Regions from separate parts of the Pseudarthrobacter ribosi genome, predicted to be linked through region 2. Evidence: predicted binding sites of a transcription regulator. Region 2 holds the regulator's gene; the other holds the start of a gene.
The links. The regulator LexA, encoded in region 2, represses DNA repair genes until DNA is damaged. The targets are predictions, from matches to a motif close to TCGAACANNTGTTCGA.

Region 1: the regulator LexA is predicted to act here: its motif matches at 3,752-3,767, upstream of ACZYZ5_RS01310 (LexA family protein).

What each region holds. Positions count from the first base shown of each region.
Region 1 is NZ_JBVAYZ010000001.1:299,371-308,985, reverse strand. Features, by position in the region: gene ACZYZ5_RS01330 (IS110 family RNA-guided transposase) at 58-1,263, opposite strand; gene ACZYZ5_RS01325 (CsbD family protein) at 1,765-1,941, shown strand; gene ACZYZ5_RS01320 (hypothetical protein) at 2,058-2,399, shown strand; gene ACZYZ5_RS01315 (ester cyclase) at 2,530-2,817, opposite strand; gene ACZYZ5_RS01310 (LexA family protein) at 3,781-4,212, shown strand; partial or broken gene ACZYZ5_RS01305 (Y-family DNA polymerase) at 4,259-5,555, shown strand; gene ACZYZ5_RS01300 (hypothetical protein) at 5,665-5,937, shown strand; gene ACZYZ5_RS01295 (hypothetical protein) at 5,934-6,392, shown strand; gene ACZYZ5_RS01290 (carboxymuconolactone decarboxylase) at 6,771-7,106, opposite strand; gene ACZYZ5_RS01285 (YhjD/YihY/BrkB family envelope integrity protein) at 7,370-8,224, opposite strand; gene ACZYZ5_RS01280 (hypothetical protein) at 8,554-9,276, opposite strand; gene ACZYZ5_RS01275 (hypothetical protein) at 9,282-9,615, opposite strand, start outside.
Region 2 is NZ_JBVAYZ010000007.1:190,347-199,961, forward strand. Features, by position in the region: gene miaB (tRNA (N6-isopentenyl adenosine(37)-C2)-methylthiotransferase MiaB) at 1-329, shown strand, start outside; gene miaA (tRNA (adenosine(37)-N6)-dimethylallyltransferase MiaA) at 474-1,367, shown strand; gene dapF (diaminopimelate epimerase) at 1,441-2,397, shown strand; gene ACZYZ5_RS09960 (class I SAM-dependent methyltransferase) at 2,378-2,992, opposite strand; gene hflX (GTPase HflX) at 3,466-5,034, shown strand; gene ACZYZ5_RS09970 (ATP-dependent DNA helicase) at 5,027-7,120, shown strand; gene lexA (transcriptional repressor LexA) at 7,195-7,944, opposite strand; gene ACZYZ5_RS09980 (LysM peptidoglycan-binding domain-containing protein) at 8,303-8,734, shown strand; gene ACZYZ5_RS09985 (histidinol-phosphate transaminase) at 8,791-9,615, shown strand, end outside.

The sequences.
Region 1 (9,615 bases), on a different contig from region 2:
TAAGCGATCCCTCACCGGACGGATAGTCGACCCTCGATGCCTGCAGTCCGCCGAACGTCAGGCGGCCATAGTTGGTGTGGCCGCGGAGGGTGGGTTGTAGGTGGTGCCGTCGCGGAGCATGGCCCAGAGGACATTGAGCCGCCGTCGTGCAAGCGACAGCATTGCCTGGATGTGGGATTTCCCCTCCGCACGTTTTCGGTCGTAATAGCCGCGCGAGGAGGGACAGGACTTCAGGGCTGAGAGCCCGGAGAGGTAGAAGACCCGGAGGAGCCGTCGGTCATAGCGTCTGGGCCTGTGGTGATTGCCGCTGATTCTCCCCGAGTCCCTGGGGGCCGGCGCCAGTCCGACGACGCCCGCGAACCGGTCGGCGGACTGGAAGACGGTGAGGTCACCGCCGGTGGCGCCAAGGAACTCGGCCGCCAGAACTGGACCGAACCCTGGCATGCTCAACAGCACCTCGGTGTGCTGGTGTTCGGCTACATTCTCGCTGATCAGCGCATCGAGTTTGGCGAGTTCCTCGTTCAGGGTCAGGATTTCCCGGGCGAGTGCGGCGACGATCCCCTCCCCCAGGTGCTGGGCGGGAACGATGGTGTGCTGGGATTTCGCAGCCTCTACGGCTGCTGCGGCCACTGCTGCGGAGGAGCGGGCGCCGTGCTTCTTCAGCCAGGCGTGGATCCTGGCTTCGCCGGCGCGGCGGATCCCGTCCGGAGTCCGGTGTTTGGTCAGCAACAACAGTGCGGCCTTGGAATGGCTGTAGTCAAAGGCCCGTTCCAGCGCAGGGAAGTACTCCAGCAGCTGGGCCTGAAGACGGTTGATCGCCCTGACCCTGTCCGCGGACTTATCGGCCCGCCGGGCGGTCAGGAGCCGCAACCCTGTGCTGATCTCATCCCCGGCCCGTAACGGTTGCAGGTCAGTTCGCATCCGGGCCTGATCGGCGATAACGGCAGCGTCTTTGGCATCTGTCTTGCCTTCGCCCCGGTAAATCTTGGAGGCGTGGTGCACCGTCCGGCCGGGGATGTAGAGGATGTCCTGGCCGTGGCCGACGAGCAGGGCGATCAGCAGCGCCGGTCCGCCATGGTTCAGATCGGTCGCCCACACCACCTCGTCACCGTCCGCGAGCTCGAGCACGCCGGCGAGGAGTTGGAGCAGGGCTGGTTCGTCGTTAGGGACTCGTTGGGAGAGCAGCCGGTTTCCGTCGGCGTCGATCACAACGCAGTGATGATGGGCTTTGCCGGCGTCAATACCGGCCCATAGGTGCACCAAGAACAGCCTCCAGTCTGTCGGTTTGGGTGGAGCCCAGCAGATAACCGCGCCGTCGTGTCCTTATCCGGCGATCATGTCGCGTCTCTCAATCAGCGGTCGGGTCATCGCGGGGTGGCGGGCGGCCAATCCTTCGAAGCCGTCACACAAAATGTCCGGCACAGCAACCAAAGCCATACCCTCCTCCCCTGGGTAGCCACGACCCTACAACGGCCGAGGAACTGATCCCGGTAACAACATAAGGACAGCAACCAGAAGACGTCGAAGACGTAAGTCAGGGCCAGGGCGGGCCGGAGCTCTGCGACGGACAGAACTGGACCCAACAGCCGGCCGCGCCGGCGGACGCCCTCCAAATCAGTGACCGCAAGTCATCTCCTCCCCGAACCGGACGGGAACGCCAGCCCTACGAACGGAACACAGGGGGCTTGAAATGCTTACCCTAAGCATGCTTACTATGGAGTCGTGGCCGGATTGATCGGCTGCCAACCAGATGGAGGAAACACCATGGGACTAGGCGACAAGATTCAGAACGCTGCCGAGAAGGCTGGCGGTAAGGGTAAGGAAGCTGCCGGAAACGCCACAGGCGATGAAAGCCTGAAGGCTGAAGGCCAGGCTGACCAGGCCAAAGGTGACTTGAAGCAGGCCGGCGAGAAGGTCAAGGACGCCTTCAAAAAGGACTGACCCGGCCACAGGCCGAGGGCGCATCTCTGACCCAGAGGTGCGCCCTTCGTTATGCCCGGTTGCATGGCCCTGCTGCCAGGGGTGGTGGCAGGTGCCGTGGCAGGATGGGGTCCATTATGGACAAGCGGTTGCGGCGCGCTCCTGACGCGGAATGGGTGCTGATGTACCGGCTCGGACTGAGCCGGCAACGCATCGCTGCCCTCGTCCGCGTTCCGCCCGCCGCCGTCGGGTACCACCTGGTCATCGCCCGCCGCCAGGACCTAGGACTCGAGGCCGAACACCACGCCGCCGCAGGTGCCAAACCCGGCCCCTCCCCCACGGAGCTTGCCCGTATGGAAGAGGTCCTCGCCTGGGTCTCTGCCGAGGGCCGTCTCCCTGGAGGCCGTTCCGGCGACCGGGACGAAAGGTCGATGGCGCGCTGGCTGTCCGGGCGCCGGCGCGAAGCAGCCGAGGGGTAGCCCATGGGCGTCCATTCTGGCCGGGGATAACCCGAATTGACCCCAAATGTGGACAGCTAAGGATCGCGGCAGTCCGTGAGCAGGCTGCACTAGCCAGAGACATGGCCAACGGCACTCGAAGTGTCAATGGCTAGGCGTCGACCGGTCGGATCTGCATCATCAGCCCGAAAAGGTCCGGGAGACCGTGCTCTTCACTGATTTGACCGTTTGTGAATCGATAGATGTTCATTGCCTGCACTTGGATTGGTTTGCCGGTTGCAGATACGCCGAGGAAGTCCCCTTGGTGTGTGCCACGAAGGATGAATCGTGCGGCAACCGTGTTTCCTTGAATAATGGTTTCCTCCAGTGACCACTGGACGTCGGGAAACGCTTGTGGCATTATCCCGATGATTTTGAGGTAACCGCTTGGACCCTGCACCGGCTCTGGCAGGAAAGGCACATGGAACGTGGCCGACGGTCAGATGATCTCATCACCAATCTTTCGTCGGCTGAATTGATGAATTCAACGAAACGGTCCATGCGTCCACGGAGTTCTTCATTCATTTGCTTGCTTCCTTCACGTCTTAGTGGGTTATGGCATACACCGCTGGCTAGCGGCTATGAGGCGATGACCTCGCTCTAACTGCATGCACGAGGCGCCCCGCGAAGTAGACGACGGCGACCACGCTCACCGTCGCCAAAATCCACGTGCCATCCATGCTCAGCGCGGGGCCGCTAGTACACATGCTCGTAGCGCCAGACTCGATTGTGTAGCCAACGCACTCGCCCCGTTTATATCCCAGAAGCGTTATGTTCACGGTGATCAAGAGGAGGATCGCGACGGCCCAAGGCCACCATCGCGGTGAACGGAATCGCGGCGTTTCATCCATGCAGTCACCCTACTGATCGGGCCATCAAATTTCTGCCCCCTTCAACGTTCTGTTTAGTACCTGCAAATCCTCCGGCCGAATCGCTCAAACCGCGCTTTCGTAGACGTTTCCGGTACGCTGACGGCGGCCGCCGAGGCATCAGAAGTGACGAATTTCCATGCCTGCGGCCGCAACGGCCGGCCCTGGACTGATGACGCCGCAGCAGTCCGGGCCGCGGCGGCGACGCTGCGGGAGTCCCCCACAGCAGACGCCTAGCTGCCCCCGGCTGGCCCACGCGCGGCAGACCGGATCTGTACGCCTAGGACCGGTTTCTGCGTGGAGCCGAGCGGAACTTAGGGCCTGGGGCCGGGTTGTGCCCGTTGGGGGCAGGTGGAGCCCTCCGCACAGCTCAGGCGGTCCCCACTGGCGTTCAAGCCGTCCGCCGAAGACCGGTCCGGAACCTTAATAGTTTCTTTGTCGGGGGCACGATGTAGAGTTAGTGAATCGAACATATATTCGAATAAAGGTGTGTTGTGGGCGTTGTTCTGGGTCCCCGTGTGATAGATGCGGGCGCATCGTTGTTGTCGGTGCTGACCTCTCCGGTCCCCGTCGCGGCCGGGTATCCCTCGCCCGCGCAGGACTACTTTGATGGCCGGATCGACCTGAACGAACACCTGATCAAAGACATCACCAGCACCTACGTCGTGCGGGTGTCTGGGGAATCGATGGAAGGCGCCGGCATCAGCGACGGTGACGAGTTGATCGTTAACCGCGCTCTGGAACCGGTGGACGGGTCCGTGGTCGTCGCGGTCCTGTATGGGGAGCTGACCATCAAACGGCTGCGGATCACGGGTGCCGGGGTGGTGTTGCAGGCGGAGAACCCGGTCTACCCGGATATCCGTGTGCCCTCGTTGTCGGACCTGGTCATCTGGGGCGTCGCCACCCGGCGCCTGCACCATGTGTAGAGCGCGCTATTGCGTTAAACGGGAGCTTTGTCGGCACGGGCACGCCATGTCTAAGCCGGCTGTGATGCGGCGTATGCCGCAGATCGCGCATGTGGATGTGAACTGCTTTTATGCCTCGGCCGAGCGGGCCTTCGATCCGTCCCTGGAGGGCCGGCCCGTTATCGTGCTCTCGAACAACGACGGCTGCGCCGTCACCCGGTCCCCGGAAGCTAAAGCCCTCGGCATCGTCATGGGTGAGCCGTGGTTCAAACTCGCCCCGCGGGCCAAGGAATGGGGACTCGTTGCGCTGTCGAGCAATTACGAGCTCTACGGCGACATCAGCGCCCGGGTCATGGAACTCCTGGGCCGGTACTCGGCCTGGCTGGAGGTCTACAGCATCGACGAGGCGTTCCTCGGCGTCAAAGGCGCCCCGGACGAGCTCCTGGCCCTGGGCCGGACGATGAAAGCCACTGTGAGGCGGAACGTCGGCGTGCCGGTCTGTGTCGGGATCGCGTCCACGAAGACCCTGGAAGCTGGCCAACAAATGGGCCAAGAACAACCCGGGCTTCGACGGGGTCTGCCACTGGGACTCCGTGCCCGCCGCGAACAGGGAGACTTAGATGCGCCGCCTGTCGGTGATCGAGATCTGGGGTGTGGCCACTCGGCTGACCAAACGGCTCAACGTCCTGGGGATTCATTCCATCTTTGACCTGTCCCGGGCGGATCCGGTGATGATCCGGGACCGCTTCTCCGTGGTCATGATGCGCACCGTCCTGGAACTGCAGGGCACCCCCTGCATCCCGATGGAGGAAGAACGGATCGGCCGGGACCAGCTCATCTTCTCCCGTTCCTTCGCCACCCCGATCACCACCGCCGCCGGGATCCGGCAGGTCATGAGCGTCTACGGCCAGCAGGCCTCGGCGCGGCTGGCCAAACACGGGCTCCAGGCCAAAGTCCTCACCGCGTTCGCCGGCACCTCACGCTTCAAGCCGAAAGACACCTCCTACCCCTCGGTGTGCGTTCCGTTGCCGATGCCGACCGCGGACCCGGTGATCCTGACCAAGGCCGCCCATGCCCTACTGCCCCGCATCTGCGAGGGCATCCGGTACGCCAGGGCCGGCATCATGGTCACCGACCTGCGGCCCTCCGGCAACCAGGCGCCCCTGGCCCTGTTCGAGAACCCGCACGAGGAACGCCACGTCGGAACCCTTCTGGAAGACATCACCCGCCGGTACGGCCGCGGTTCCATCGGCCTGGGCCACGCCGGAATCCGGGGCGGACCGGACTGGACCATGAAACGGGACATGCTCTCTCCCCGATACACCACCCACTGGGACGAACTCCCCCTCGTCAAAGCCGCCTGACCAAAAACTCTCCCGCACGACCGCACCACGAAAGAACGCACCCCATGACCAGCACCATCGAAGCCCCGGCCCAGACCAACGATCTTCAGGTCCGGAATGACCCGCGGGCATGCCCCTCGCCATCCGCCACGGCGGACGGATCTGGCTGGTCGATCCCGACACGGACTCCCAGCACTGGTTCGGACGCGACGCCTGGTGGGACACCCGGCGCACAGGAGCTGTTGGCAGCGGCGACCTGGTCAGCATCGAATACTGGCAAGTTCAGGTCCGCTCCAACACCCAGTCCACCCTCCGGACCGTCACGCTGCGCCGGAACCCGCTCTCCACCCGGTGGCTTCTGGACAGCATCAGCGACGCCGACGAAACAACGGAAGAAGAGTGAACGGCCAGCGCATCATCGATCAGACCTGGGCAGCGATCCGGACGGAATTCACGCTGCCGACCCTTCAGCAGGTGCGGCGCCGGCTCTCGGAGCTCATGGAAGACCCGGAACCGGTGATGCGGCAGCTCGTCCGCGTCTTCATCGACGACGGCACCTATTGCCCGGGTTTCCAGTTCCTCCCCGGCGGGCAGCTCCGCCCCACCGTCGTCGGGCTCTTTCAACGTGCGATGGAGCTGGACATCCCGCACAACTACTTCACGCTCTGGATGGTCACCCCAGCCCGGGACCTTGCCGGAGCCCGCCCCGTGGACCGGCTGAAAGGCCGGGCCCGCTCCCCTGCTGCGCGCGCTGGAATCCTACCGCTGGCGCTAAAACTGGCTCTTGACCGCGCCGGTGAGGTGGGTAGCGTTGGCCCATGGGACTCATTTACGACAGCCCGGACCTCGCGGCCCTGACGCTGACGCGGCTCGCCGCGGAAGAATCCGAAGGACCCGGCGCCCTGGAAGGGCGCATGCTCGACTAACTGGATGACCTCGAGCAGCGCAACGGCACCGCCTTCCTGGAGCTGGTGGCCATCACCCTCGCCCGGGTCCACTTCAAATCCCTGGACGACCTGGCCCGGGCCACCCGAACGGCCTCAACCACGCTGATGGACGCCGCAGAGGTGGAGGCGCTGGAGGCCTGGTAGGTTCCGAATGGCCCTACTAGCGGTCCTGCCAGCCTATGTGCGGAGGGAAGAGAGCATTTCGATGACGGACGCCCGAGAACAAAGATGACGCCAGCAGCGCGTGAATGGTCTGCTGCCATCAAGGTCGTTTTTCGGCGAGGTGGGCTCAGCCCTCGGCCTCGGCCTCTGCTTCAAGCTCTGCCTCGGCAACTGCGATGGCGAAACCTAGTGCGCTGGCGAGGTTGCCGGCTGCCGCCACGATCCGGGGAGTCCCGACGACCGGAGCAACGGCGATGAGGATGCCCTGGACGTCCTCCAGGGTGATGCCGACGTCCATTGCCGTACCGGCGTTGAGCAGGTAGGAGCCGGCCGGGGCATCGACGGCGGCGAGGGCCGCGATCCGGGCCAGCATCAATTCGCGGGGCGCGAGAGTGGAACGTTCGAGCGACACGGCGGTGATGTCGACGAGAGCGTCGAGGACGGGAGTTTCTTGTTCGGCCATGGTTATGTCTCCATCTGGTTGCGGGGGTTGTGTGCCGAGCGGAGCGGCGCGAGCGGGGAACCCCACCCGTCTGCAAGGTAACCCGATACACCCCAGGAAGACCTCACCCGAACGGGATGAACCGATGGCCTGCCACCACTCATGGAGTTGTTACTGCCGTAAATTTCATAGACAGCCGCATTCCAAGCCGGAGGGCCATCTCGATTTCGAGCTGGCCCTCCGGCTTCAGATGGCGGCCGCTGGATTTCCGGGCGGCAAGTGTCTCAACGCGGTTTCCTTGTCGACGGGATTTGAGCCGCGGCGGTCCCGCCTGAGCGGCTCCACAGCTGCCCGATCACGGTGAGGTGGATGACGCGGCCAATGGTCACTGCGACGAGGAACACTGACATCAGCACGAACAGCCACCCGATGTAGGAGAAGGCGAGCCCGAGGACGCCGAATTGATCGGCGGAGGAGGCGAACGCCCGCGGGAGATACACGCGCCCCACCACCGCGGCGACGGCGAATCCGAGTCCGGCGAGCACTGATCCCGGGAGGAGTGCCCGCAGGCTGACGCTCCGGTTGATCACCATCCAGGACGCGAACCACCACAGCGCGGACCAGACCGCCGCCTCGATGATGAATTCGAGCACCGACAAGGCACCGGTGCCGCGCACGACGTAGCGGGTCATGACCACGAGGACGAACCCGATGAGGATCGCAACAATCGTGACGACCCAGCGCCACGCGAAGCGGATGGGGGCCTTCGGTGTCTTCCAGATCCTGCGGAAGCACCGCTCGAGCGCGCGGGCGAAGGCGGTCGCGGCGAGGATGAGTAATAGCGCGCCGATGACTTGTGTGAACGTCACCCGTTCGATTGCTTGGGGAATCGACTGCTTCACAAGTTCAGCGGTGTCATCATCGAGGCTGAGGTTCTCAGCGAACAGCGCGTACGCCTCGGGGTTCAGGCTCCCCCGCAACGAACTGGCGACGATGAGGATCGGCAGGATCGAGGTGAACGCCTGCGCGGCGAGCGTCATCGCCCGATCGAACAGCTCAAGGTCACGAATGTCACGGAGAGCACGCAGCACAAAACGTCCGGCCGCGGAGCGCACGGTGGCCCGCACGAATCGGTTCACCGGCGGCTGAACCACCGGAGTCACACATGCCTGGCTTCGGCCGGCCGGAATGGTCCAGACACCCGACGACCGTGGCCTCGCGTCCACTTCGGCCGGAACCCGTCGACCGCGCCGTTAGTGACGCGAATAGGACCGTGAAACACGCCCGGCTGGCGGGTGGCCCACCGATTCCGCGCCAACACGAATGCGAGGGAAACCACGAGGACGATGAGGGCGACGCCGAGGATGACCACCAGCGCAATGACCATCAAGCACCTCCGAATTCCGGTTGATACACATCACTCGCACCGTTCGCAGCGGGCAACGCCGGCCCAGTCCCGGGAATTCTCCTAGACACTCAAGACGATTCCTTTCGAAGTGGAATCGAACCGAACAACCATCCGCTGCGCTCCGGGCAACGCCTGCCCATCGATGGCCTCGTGGGTGAGGTCGCCCTCCGCCCACAGGAACGCCAGCGAGCTGTTCGGGGGCACAAGCCCCTGTAGCTTTTTCAGCTGGCGTGCGGACAGGACGTTTCCCACGAACCATCCGTAGAGCGCCCCCGCGAGTATGCCGAAGGCGCCCCAGACGATGCCGGTGATCAGGCCGCCCCCGAGGAAGCCCAGGATCCCGCCGCCGCCGGTGAGGCCGCCGATCGCTCCAAAGATCAGCCCCAACATGCCCCAGCTCACCAGGGAGCTCCTGGCGGTAAAGCCCACCCCGAAGTTCGGGCTGTGCACGTGCAGTCGGCCACGTGCGTCGGACTCGAGCACCACCTCGACCTGCGGGAGGCCCGGATCGGGAGTCTTGCCCGTGGCGGCGAGCTTGGGGAGCGCTTCCCGGACGGTGTGCTGCCCGGGCAGACGCACCAGCAGCATGTTCAACAGCGTGTCCTCGTCGGCGCTCTTCCCGGCTGCCGGCGGCTGCCCGGCCGGCCCGGCGGCTAGCACGGCGGGGCCAGCAGGGGCGGCCAGCACCCGGGCCGACAGCTCCCCCGAGACCGCCACCAGACTTGCTGTCGTCGCCTCGTACGCCGCCGTGGTCGACAGGAGCGCCTCGTCAGCGGATTTCATGAACATTACGATCGCTGACGAGCCGGCCGCATGCCCTCCCCGATACCGCTCAGCTGTGTCCCGCTCAGGGGCTGCTCGCGGTAGTAGGCAAAGAGCCCTCCGCAGACGGCGCCGATCACCGCCCACCCGATCGGGCCGATTAGCCCGCTGCTGAGCGCGCCAAACACGCCCCACGTCAGTGCCGCGGTCAGGGCGCCCGCCATTGTGCGCTGCGGGTCATAGACCCTGGCCTTCCCTTGCCCGTCGACCCGGATGATGGCCGTATCGAGGACGGCGCTGCCTTGCTGTTCGAGTTGCTTGCTTAGTGGGCGCCGTATCTGGGCGGCGCGTTTGGGCCCG
Region 2 (9,615 bases):
TCACGGCACAGTCCGGGCGCAAAGCCGGGGAGACCCACCGGCTCTCCGGGCGGTCCCAGGACCAGCGCCTGGTCCACTTCTCCGTGCCGGCAGGCGCCGGGACGCCCCGCCCCGGCGACCTGGTCACCGTGACCATCACCGAGGCCGCGGCGTTCCACCTCGTGGCCGACCCGGCGTCGGCGGACGACTACAGCCTTCGCCGCTCCCGGGCCGGCGACGCCTGGGACAGGTCCCAGGCCGATTCCTGCGGCGCACCCGTTGTGGGATCCGCCGCCGGCACCACGGGAGTGTCTCTGGGCATGCCCACCCTTCCCGTCCGCGGCCGCTAGCCCGTGGCGGACCCGCAGGACGCCCCGGCAGGCAAAGCCCGGGCCGCGGAGGCCGGCGCCACCCAAACCGGCGCAGCCCAAACCGGTGCAGCCCAAACCGGCGCAGCCCGGACCGGCGACGCCTGGGACAGTGCAGAACCGGCGCTGCCGGTGGTCGCCGTCGTCGGGCCGACCGGCTCCGGCAAGTCCGACCTCGCCGTCTCGCTGGCACTGGAGCTCGACGGCGAGGTCATCAACGCCGACTCCATGCAGTTCTACCGCGGCATGGACATCGGTACCGCCAAAATCACCGAGGCCCAACGCAGGGGAGTGCCGCACCACCTCCTGGACATCCTGGACGTGACCGAGGAAGCGAGCGTCTCGGACTTCCAGCAGCAGGCCCGTGCGCTCATCGCCGACATCCACGCGCGCGGGAAACGCGCCATCCTTGCCGGAGGCTCCGGGCTCTACGTCCGCGCAGCCCTGGACGTGCTGGAATTCCCGGGCACGGACCCGGCCATCCGGCACCGGCTCGAGGCGGAACTGGCAACCGGCGGGGCGGCGCCGCTGCGCGCCCGTCTGGAAGGCGTGGACCCGGTCTCCGCCGGCCGGCTCGGCGACACTCGCCGGATCATCCGCGCGCTCGAGGTGTTCGAGCTGACCGGAAGGCCCTTTAGTTCCTTCATGCCCACCCGCGAGTACGTCCGGCCCGCGGTGCAGATCGGTCTCGAGGTGGACCGCGGGCAGCTCCGGGAACGGCTCGCCCGCCGGGTCCACACCATGGTGGAAAGCGGGCTGCTCGAGGAAGTCCGGACCCTCGATGCCGCCGGGCTCCGGCTCGGCCGGACGGCGCCGCGCGCCCTCGGCTACGCCCAGTTCCTCAAGGTCCTCGACGGTGAATCCGACGCGGCGCAGGCGGCGGAGGAAACGATCGTCGCGACCCGGCAGTTCGCCCGCCGCCAGCTGACCTGGTTCCGGGCCGACCCCCGGATCCACTGGCTCGACTGGCAGGACCCGAACCTCGTGGCCAGGGCCGCCGCCATCTGCCTCGCCGGCTGAAAAGACCGCGCCAGCCGGATGGCTTGCCGGGGCGGTCATCCGGCGGCCCGAGCAGGAACGGTAACCTTGGAGCATGGACGAAACCCTGGCCGTGGCCGCTGACCGCAACTCCACCGGTGACACCGCAGCCCTGAGCGGACTCACGTTTTCCAAAGGCCACGGCACGGGGAACGACTTCGTGCTCCTGGCCGACCCCAACGGCACCCTGGCGGTGACGCCGGAGCAGGTCGCGGCACTCTGTGACCGGCACCGCGGCATCGGTGGCGACGGACTGATCCGCGCCGTCCCGTCCCGGCTGCTCGCGGAGGGCCAGGAGCTGCTCACGCAGCACCCGGACGCCGCCTGGTTCATGGACTACCGCAACGGCGACGGCTCGCTCTCCGAGATGTGCGGCAACGGCGTCCGCGTCTTTGTGCACTTTCTGATCGCCGAGGGCCTGGTCGAGCTGCCCGCCGGCGAATCACTCACCATCGGCACCCGGGGCGGCGCCAAAACGATCGTCCGCACCGCGGCCGGCTACGCCGTCGACATGGGCCCCTGGGAGTTCATTTTCCCCGGAGAGGCCACCGCGCGGGCCATGGATTCGCTGGTCAGCGCAACGGGGCTCGAAGTCGCACGGCCCGCCCTGTCCGTCAGCATGGGGAACCCGCACACCGTCGTTGCGCTGGCCGAACTGGCCGAACTGGAAGCCACCCAGCTGTTCACCGCACCGCACGTGGACCCCACGCCGCCCCGCGGCACCAACGTTGAGTTCGTGGTCCCGTCCGAGCCGCTGGTCCACGACGGCGTCGGCACCATCACGATGCGCGTTCATGAGCGGGGGGTGGGGGAGACGCAGTCCTGCGGCACCGGCGCCTGCGCGGCGGCCGTCGCGATCCGCCACTGGGCCGGCCAGGGCGCCCCGGATGTGTGGAACGTCCACGTCCCGGGCGGCGTCGTCGGAGTGAAGTTCTTCCTCGGGGCGGAGGGCCACGAGCACGTTGAGCTCAGCGGCCCCGCGGTGATCGTCGCTAGTGGGACGCTTTCCTGATCCGCAGGATGCGGAACGACTTCGAGGTGCTTTCGCGCGTCACCGTGAGGCTGCTGTCCAGCTCCGCGGCAAGCCAGCGCTGCAGGGAATCCGACCCGAGGTTCTTCTGTACCACCAGCCACGCGGAGCCGCCGGGCGCCAGCCGCGGCAGCCAGAGCAGCAGCAGGGCATGCAGCTCGTCCTTGCCAATCCGGATGGGCGGGTTGGACCAGATCGTGTCGAAGCGGAGCCCGGGGTCGACGGCGTCGGGCGTGCTGGCCGTGACATTCCCCAGCCCCAGCAGCGCGGCGTTCTCGTTGGTCAGGGTCACGCACCGTTCGTTGACGTCCACGGCGTAGACCCGGGCGTGCGGTGCCCGCAGCGCCAGCGTCAGCGCGATCGGGCCCCAGCCGCAGCCGATGTCCAGCAGCGTTCCCTGCGGGGCCGGGGCGGGCGCCTCGGCCAGCAGCACGGCAGTACCCTTGTCGATGCCGTCCGGGCTGAAGATGCCCGAGGACGTCTGCAGGTGCCGGGTCTCACCGGCCAGTTCCACGGTCAGTGGCTTACGGGTGAACGGCCCGGCCGGCTGGGCGCTGAAATAGTGTGCAGACTCCATAACTGCCCAGATTAGTTGGCCCCCGGCCCGGAGGCGAAACCGCGGCACGGGGCCGGAGGCCGATGGACCTTCTGGCAGCCGGGCCGTCTGCTAGTGTTAAAAACATGTTCTTGAACTTCAAGTAGCCGGCGCGGGTTAAATCCCGTCCCCGCAGCGACGCAGGTAATTACCTTCCGCTCAGTGCGCCCCCCGCGATAATCCCGAAAAGGACCAGCCGCTGGCGCCCGATCCACTTGGAGTCTGGCAGCGCTCATGGAGCCCGGCCGGGCGGAAAGTTTCCCCTCCTCAAGGCCGGACAACGCCTGTTCCTCCCGTTCTCACCGCTCCCTCGCGGAGCCCACACCGCCCCGGCACCGCTGCCGCGGGCATTCCAGGAGCCCCGTTTGACGAATAGTCGTCAGCCCAGCGCGAATACCGCCCCACACAGCACCGATCGGCACTATTCTGAAACTGCCGAACCTCTAAAGGAGACCATGACCAGTCAGCCCAACACCGGACCCGATTCAGCAGCCCAGGACATGAGTCCTGCGGAGATCCAGGCTGTCATCGACCGGATCCTCTCCAAGGACACCCCTGCCCGGAAGGCAGCTCCGGCTGCCGGCGAGTCCACGTCGGTGCTCGGCAAGGCGCAGGCGATCTCCCGGCGGGACGAGGAACACAGCAATTACGACGGTGACCAGCAGGACCTCGAGGAACGGCACGCCCTGCGCCGTACCGCCGGGCTGTCCACGGAACTCGAAGACGTCACCGAAGTCGAATACCGGCAGCTGCGCCTGGAGCGTGTCGTGCTGGCCGGCCTCTGGACCGAAGGCACGCTCGCCGACGCCGAGAACTCGCTCCGCGAACTCGCCGCTCTCGCCGAGACCGCCGGCTCTGAGGTCCTCGACGGGATCGTGCAGCGCCGCGCCAAGCCCGACCCGGGAACCTTCCTCGGCTCCGGCAAGGCCCAGGAGCTCAAGGACATCGTGATGTCCACCGGCGCCGACACCGTCGTCGTCGACGCCGAACTGGCACCGTCCCAGCGCCGCAGCCTGGAAGACATCGTCAAGGTCAAGGTCGTCGACCGCACGGCCCTGATCCTGGACATCTTCGCCCAGCACGCCAAGAGCCGCGAGGGCAAGGCCCAGGTTGAACTGGCCCAGCTCGAATACCTGCTCCCGCGCCTGCGCGGCTGGGGTGACTCGATGTCCCGCCAGGCCGGTGGCCAGGTGGGCGGCGCCGGTGCCGGCATGGGCTCGCGCGGTCCCGGTGAAACCAAGATCGAACTGGACCGCCGCCGGATCCGCACCCGGATGGCCAAGCTGCGGCGTGAAATCGCCGCGATGAAACCGGCCCGGGAGACCAAACGCGCCAACCGCCGTCGCAATTCCGTGCCGTCCGTTGCGATCGCCGGGTACACCAACGCCGGCAAGTCCTCGCTGCTGAACCGGCTGACCGACGCCGGTGTGCTGGTGGAGAACGCCCTGTTCGCCACCCTGGACCCGACGGTCCGCAAGGCCGAGACCTCGGACGGGCTGGGCTACACCCTGGCCGATACCGTGGGTTTCGTCCGATCGCTCCCCACCCAGCTCGTGGAGGCTTTCCGCTCCACCCTGGAGGAAGTCGCTGACGCGGACCTGATCCTGCACGTTGTGGACGTCTCCCACCCGGATCCGGAAGGCCAGATCGCCGCCGTCCGCAAGGTGTTCAGCGAGGTCGACGCCCGCAAGGTGCCGGAAATCATCGTCCTGAACAAGGCCGACGCCGCGGATCCCTTCGTGATCGAACGGCTCAAGCAGCGCGAACCGCGCCACGTGGTGGTGTCGGCACGCACCGGCGAGGGCATCCCGGAACTGCTCAAGGCCGTCAGCGAAGGCATCCCCCGTCCCAGCGTGAAGCTCGAACTGATGATCCCGTACAACCGCGGGGACCTGCTCAGCAAGCTGCACGAAACCGACGCCGAGATCCTCAGCCTTGACCACGAGGAAGCGGGCACCCGCGCCGTCGTGATGGTGCGCGAAGGATTCGCCGCTGAACTGGATTCGTTCATCAGCAATGACTGACGCCGCGGGGACCGAACCCGACGGAGAACGTTCGGCAGGAACACGCGGCCCGGCCGGCGGGGAGTTCGTTATCGAACTTCTCGACCGCGCCGTGTCCGGCATGGGCGGCCAAAGCCGCGACGGCCAGCATGAGATGGCCCGGCAGGTGGCGCACGCGATTGACAGCGGCGACCACCTGCTGGTCCAGGCCGGCACGGGAACCGGCAAGTCCCTCGCCTACCTGATCCCGCTGATCGCCCATTCGCTGGTCAGCGACAAGCCCACCCTGGTCTCCACCGCCACGCTGGCCCTGCAGACCCAGATCGTCGGCAGGGACCTGCCCCGGCTGCTGAAGACCATCACCCCGGCGCTGGAACGGCCCGTCAAGGTCGCCCTCGTCAAGGGCCGCTCCAACTATGTGTGCCGTCACAAGCTCGAAGGCGGTTTCCCCTCCGAGGAGCCCTCCGAAGGCCAGCTCTTCTCGCTCGGCGAGGACACCGCCGTCCCGCATTTCGCCGCGGCGATGGGCGGCCCGTCGTCCCAGCTCGGCAAGGAAGTCGTCCGGCTGCGCGAGTGGGCCGAGGACACCGTGACGGGGGACCGGGACGAACTCCTGCCCGGGGTCACGGACCGTGCCTGGCGGCAGGTCTCCGTCACCTCAATGGAGTGTCTGGGCGCGCAGAAGTGCCCCCTCGCGGCCGAATGTTTCAGCGAACTGGCCCGGCAGAACGCCGCGGACGCCGACGTGGTCGTCACCAACCACGCCATGCTGGCCGTCAGCGCCTTCGAGGGCCTCGCGGTCCTGCCGGAGTACGACGTTGTGGTGGTCGATGAGGCCCACGAGCTGCAGGACCGGGTGACGGGCGCCGTGTCCGGCCAGCTCTCCGTCGCGATGGTGCACGTCGCCGCGTCCGGGGCCCGGAAAAACACGGGCATCACCGTGGACGCTCTGAACAACGCCGCGTCCAACCTCGAACTTGCCATTGAAGGGGTCCCCGGCGGACTCATGCCCAACGGCCTGAACAGCGAACAACTGGACTGCGTGGACCAGCTGCGGGACGCCTGCCGCGCGGCGCTCTCGGACTCCAAGGGGGACAGCGCCAACACGGCCGACGGCGGCCGCCAGCTCGCGCGCTCCCGCCTCATGGTGATCCTAGAGCTCTGCGAACGGCTGCTCGCCGCCCGCGAAAACCGCGAGGTGGTCTGGTTCTCCCGCAACAGCACCTTCGACCCGCAGCAGGGGTATTCCCAGCCCGACGAGTCCGCGCCGGCCCTGATCAACATTGCCCCGCTCAGCGTCGCCGGGCGGCTCCGCGAGGGTCTGTTCGCGGACCACACCGTGATCCTGACCTCGGCGACCCTGGCGATCGGGTCCGCCTTCGAACCGGCCGCCGCCGGCCTGGGCCTGGTCGGACCCGGTGCCCCGAGCTGGACCGGGGTCGACGTCGGCTCGCCCTTCGAGTACCCGAAACAGGGCATCCTCTATGTGGCCAAGCACCTGCCCAAACCCGGCCGCGGCACGTCCCCGGAGGCCATCGACGAGCTCGAGAAGCTGATCCGGGCCTCCGGCGGCGGGGCTCTGTGCCTGTTCTCGTCCCGGCGCGCCGCCGAGGACGCCGCTGAGGCCCTGCGGCCGCGGCTGGACATGAGCATCCTCTGCCAGGGGGATTCGACCATGACCGCGCTGGTGAAACAGTTCGCCGACGAGCCGGACACCTGCCTCTTCGGCACCATGTCGCTGTGGCAGGGTGTCGACGTGCCGGGGACGTCCTGCCGCCTCGTCGTGATCGACCGGATTCCGTTCCCGCGGCCGGACGATCCGCTGATGACGGCACGGTCCCGTGCGGTGGCCCAGGCCGGAGGCAACGGCTTCATGAGCGTGTCCGCGACCCACGCCGCCATCCGGTTGGCCCAGGGCGCCGGCCGCCTGATCCGCACGACGACCGACAGGGGAGTGGTGGCAGTGCTGGACTCACGGCTCTCCACCGAGCGCTACGGGGGATTCCTCCGCGCCGCCCTGCCGCCGTTCTGGCCCACCACCGACACCGCGATCGCACTCTCGGCCCTGGAGCGGCTCGCCAAGGAATCCGGGCAGCCCGCCACGTAGTACGGTGCGAACGCCAGGGGCCCCGCCGGATGGCGGGGCCCCTGTTCGCAGCTGTTGCCGCGCCTTGACTGGTCCTAGAGGGAGCGCAGCACCGAGACGACTTTGCCCATGATGACGGCGTGATCGCCGAGGATGGGCTCGTACTGGGTGTTCTGCGGCAGCAGCCAGGTGTGGCCGTCGCGCTGGCGGAACGTCTTGACCGTCGCCTCGTCGTCCAGCAGCGCGGCGACGATGTCACCGTTGACAGCGTCGCCCTGCTGGCGCACCACCACCCAGTCGCCGTCGCAGATGGCGGCGTCGATCATCGAGTCCCCCGCCACCTTGAGCATAAAGAGTTCGCCGTGGCCCACGAGCTGGCGGGGCAGCGGCATCACGTCCTCGACGACCTGGTCGGCCAGGATCGGCCCGCCAGCGGCGATGCGGCCCACCAGCGGCACCATCGCGGTGTCGGTGGCGCTGGCCAGTTCGGACACGGACAATCCGCCGACAGTGCGCAGGCCGCCGGACTTCTCGGCCCCTGAAATCTTGGTGGTTCCCTCGTCGAGGGTCAGCGGCATCAGCACTTCCATGGCTCGGGGGCGCTTCGGGTCACGCCGCAGGTAGCCAAGCTTTTCCAGCTGTGAGAGCTGGTGGGTGACGCTGGAGAGGCTTGCCAGGCCGACGGTGTCGCCGATCTCGCGCATGGAGGGTGGATAGCCGTTGTCCGTGACCGAGCGCTGGATGGTCTCCAGGATCTTCTTTTGCCGGACGGTGAGGCTTTTGGGTGGCCGGGCCGCCTGCGGGCCCCGCTGGGTGGCCCTGCCGCCAGTGGCTTGTGCTGCCATGTTCGCCAACGCCTTTCCGTTCCGCCCGGCCGCCGTGGCTGCGGCTGCCGGGAACTTCCGGCCTGAAATGTCAGACCCTGCTGATCAACTGCAGAAGTGGTTGTTCTTTGACTCAAACGTAGGCCAGCCACAGGGCATTTTCAAACATTTGTTCTAGCGAGTCTCGACATTGTTCGTTAATAAGTGCTAAAACAGAACAAGCAAGGTTCGAATATGTGTTCTAGTTCTTCGCAGTTTGAGGGCGGTGGACTGTTCGGTACAGCGTGACGTTCGGTTCTTTGTTCGAAGGTTAGGCCGGTTGGCGGCAAGTACGTGGAGTACGCCGGGCGGCACAGTATGGTCCAGGAGGGCTCAGTTCATGTCAGCATCAAGCGCGTTTCACGACACTTTCGGCCGCGACGCAGTCGGCGACTACGGCCGGCGCGACGGCGGTGCGTCCGCCGTCCCGGGCGCCGTTCGCAAGCAGCGGGTCAAGCAGGCGCCGCTGCGGCTCACCCGGCGGGGGCGCTTTGTCCTCATCGGGGTGCCGCTGATCCTGCTGGCCGCGCTCATACTCTCGTTCAGCGGCTTCCTCAATGCCCCGGCCAAGGCGGCGGAGTCCGCAGCCGGGCTGTCGCTGACCCCCACCGTGACCGTTACGGTGCAGCCCGGTGAGTCCCTCTGGGCCATCGCCGCATCCGTGGCACCGGAGCGCGACCCCCGCGACGTCGTCACGGATATCATCCAGCTGAACAACCTCGAAGCCGCCCGTGTTGTGCCCGGCCAGGCGCTCTTCATCCCGTCCAAGTAACCTGTTCGACCCGTCACAGTTTCAGGGCCCGCCGCTATCTCACTTAAACTGGTGCAGTGACTGACCAGCTAGAGCGCCTGAACCGACTTCCCCTCCGGACCAACCTGCGCGGCCTGACGCCGTACGGCGCGCCGCAGCTGGAGGTGCCCATCCTGCTCAACGTCAATGAGAACACCCATGGTGTCCCGGCCGACGTGCGCGCCGCCATTTCCGAGGCTGTCACGATTGCCGCGGCCGGCCTGAACCGCTACCCGGACCGCGAGTTCACGGAACTGCGCGAAGCCCTCGCCGACTACCTCGGGCACGGTCTGGGTGCGGACAACATCTGGGCCGCAAACGGCTCCAACGAGGTTCTCCAGCAGATCCTTCAGGCGTTCGGCGGCCCGGGGCGCACCGCCCTCGGCTTCCCTCCCACGTACTCCATGTACCCGCTGCTGGCCTCCGGCACGGACACCGGGTACATCGTCGGGGTCCGCGCCGACGACTATGGACTCAGTGCCGCCTCGGCCGCCAGCCAGGTCCGCGAACTCCAGCCGAACATCGTCTTCCTGTGCTCCCCGAACAACCCCACCGGCACCGGGCTGGGCCTGGACGTCGTGGAGGCCGTCTACGAGGCCGGGGAAGCCAGCCAGACCATCGTGATCGTCGACGAGGCGTACCACGAGTTCGCCCATGACGGCACGCCCAGCGCCCTCGCGCTGCTGCCGGGCCGGGAACGGCTGATCGTCTCGCGGACCATGAGCAAGGCCTTCGCCCTCGCCGGCGCCCGGGTTGGCTACATGGCCGCAGCGCCCGAGGTGACCGACGCCCTGCGCCTGGTCCGGCTCCCGTACCACCTCTCGGCCATCACCCAGGCGGCGGCCCTGGCCGCCCTGCACCAC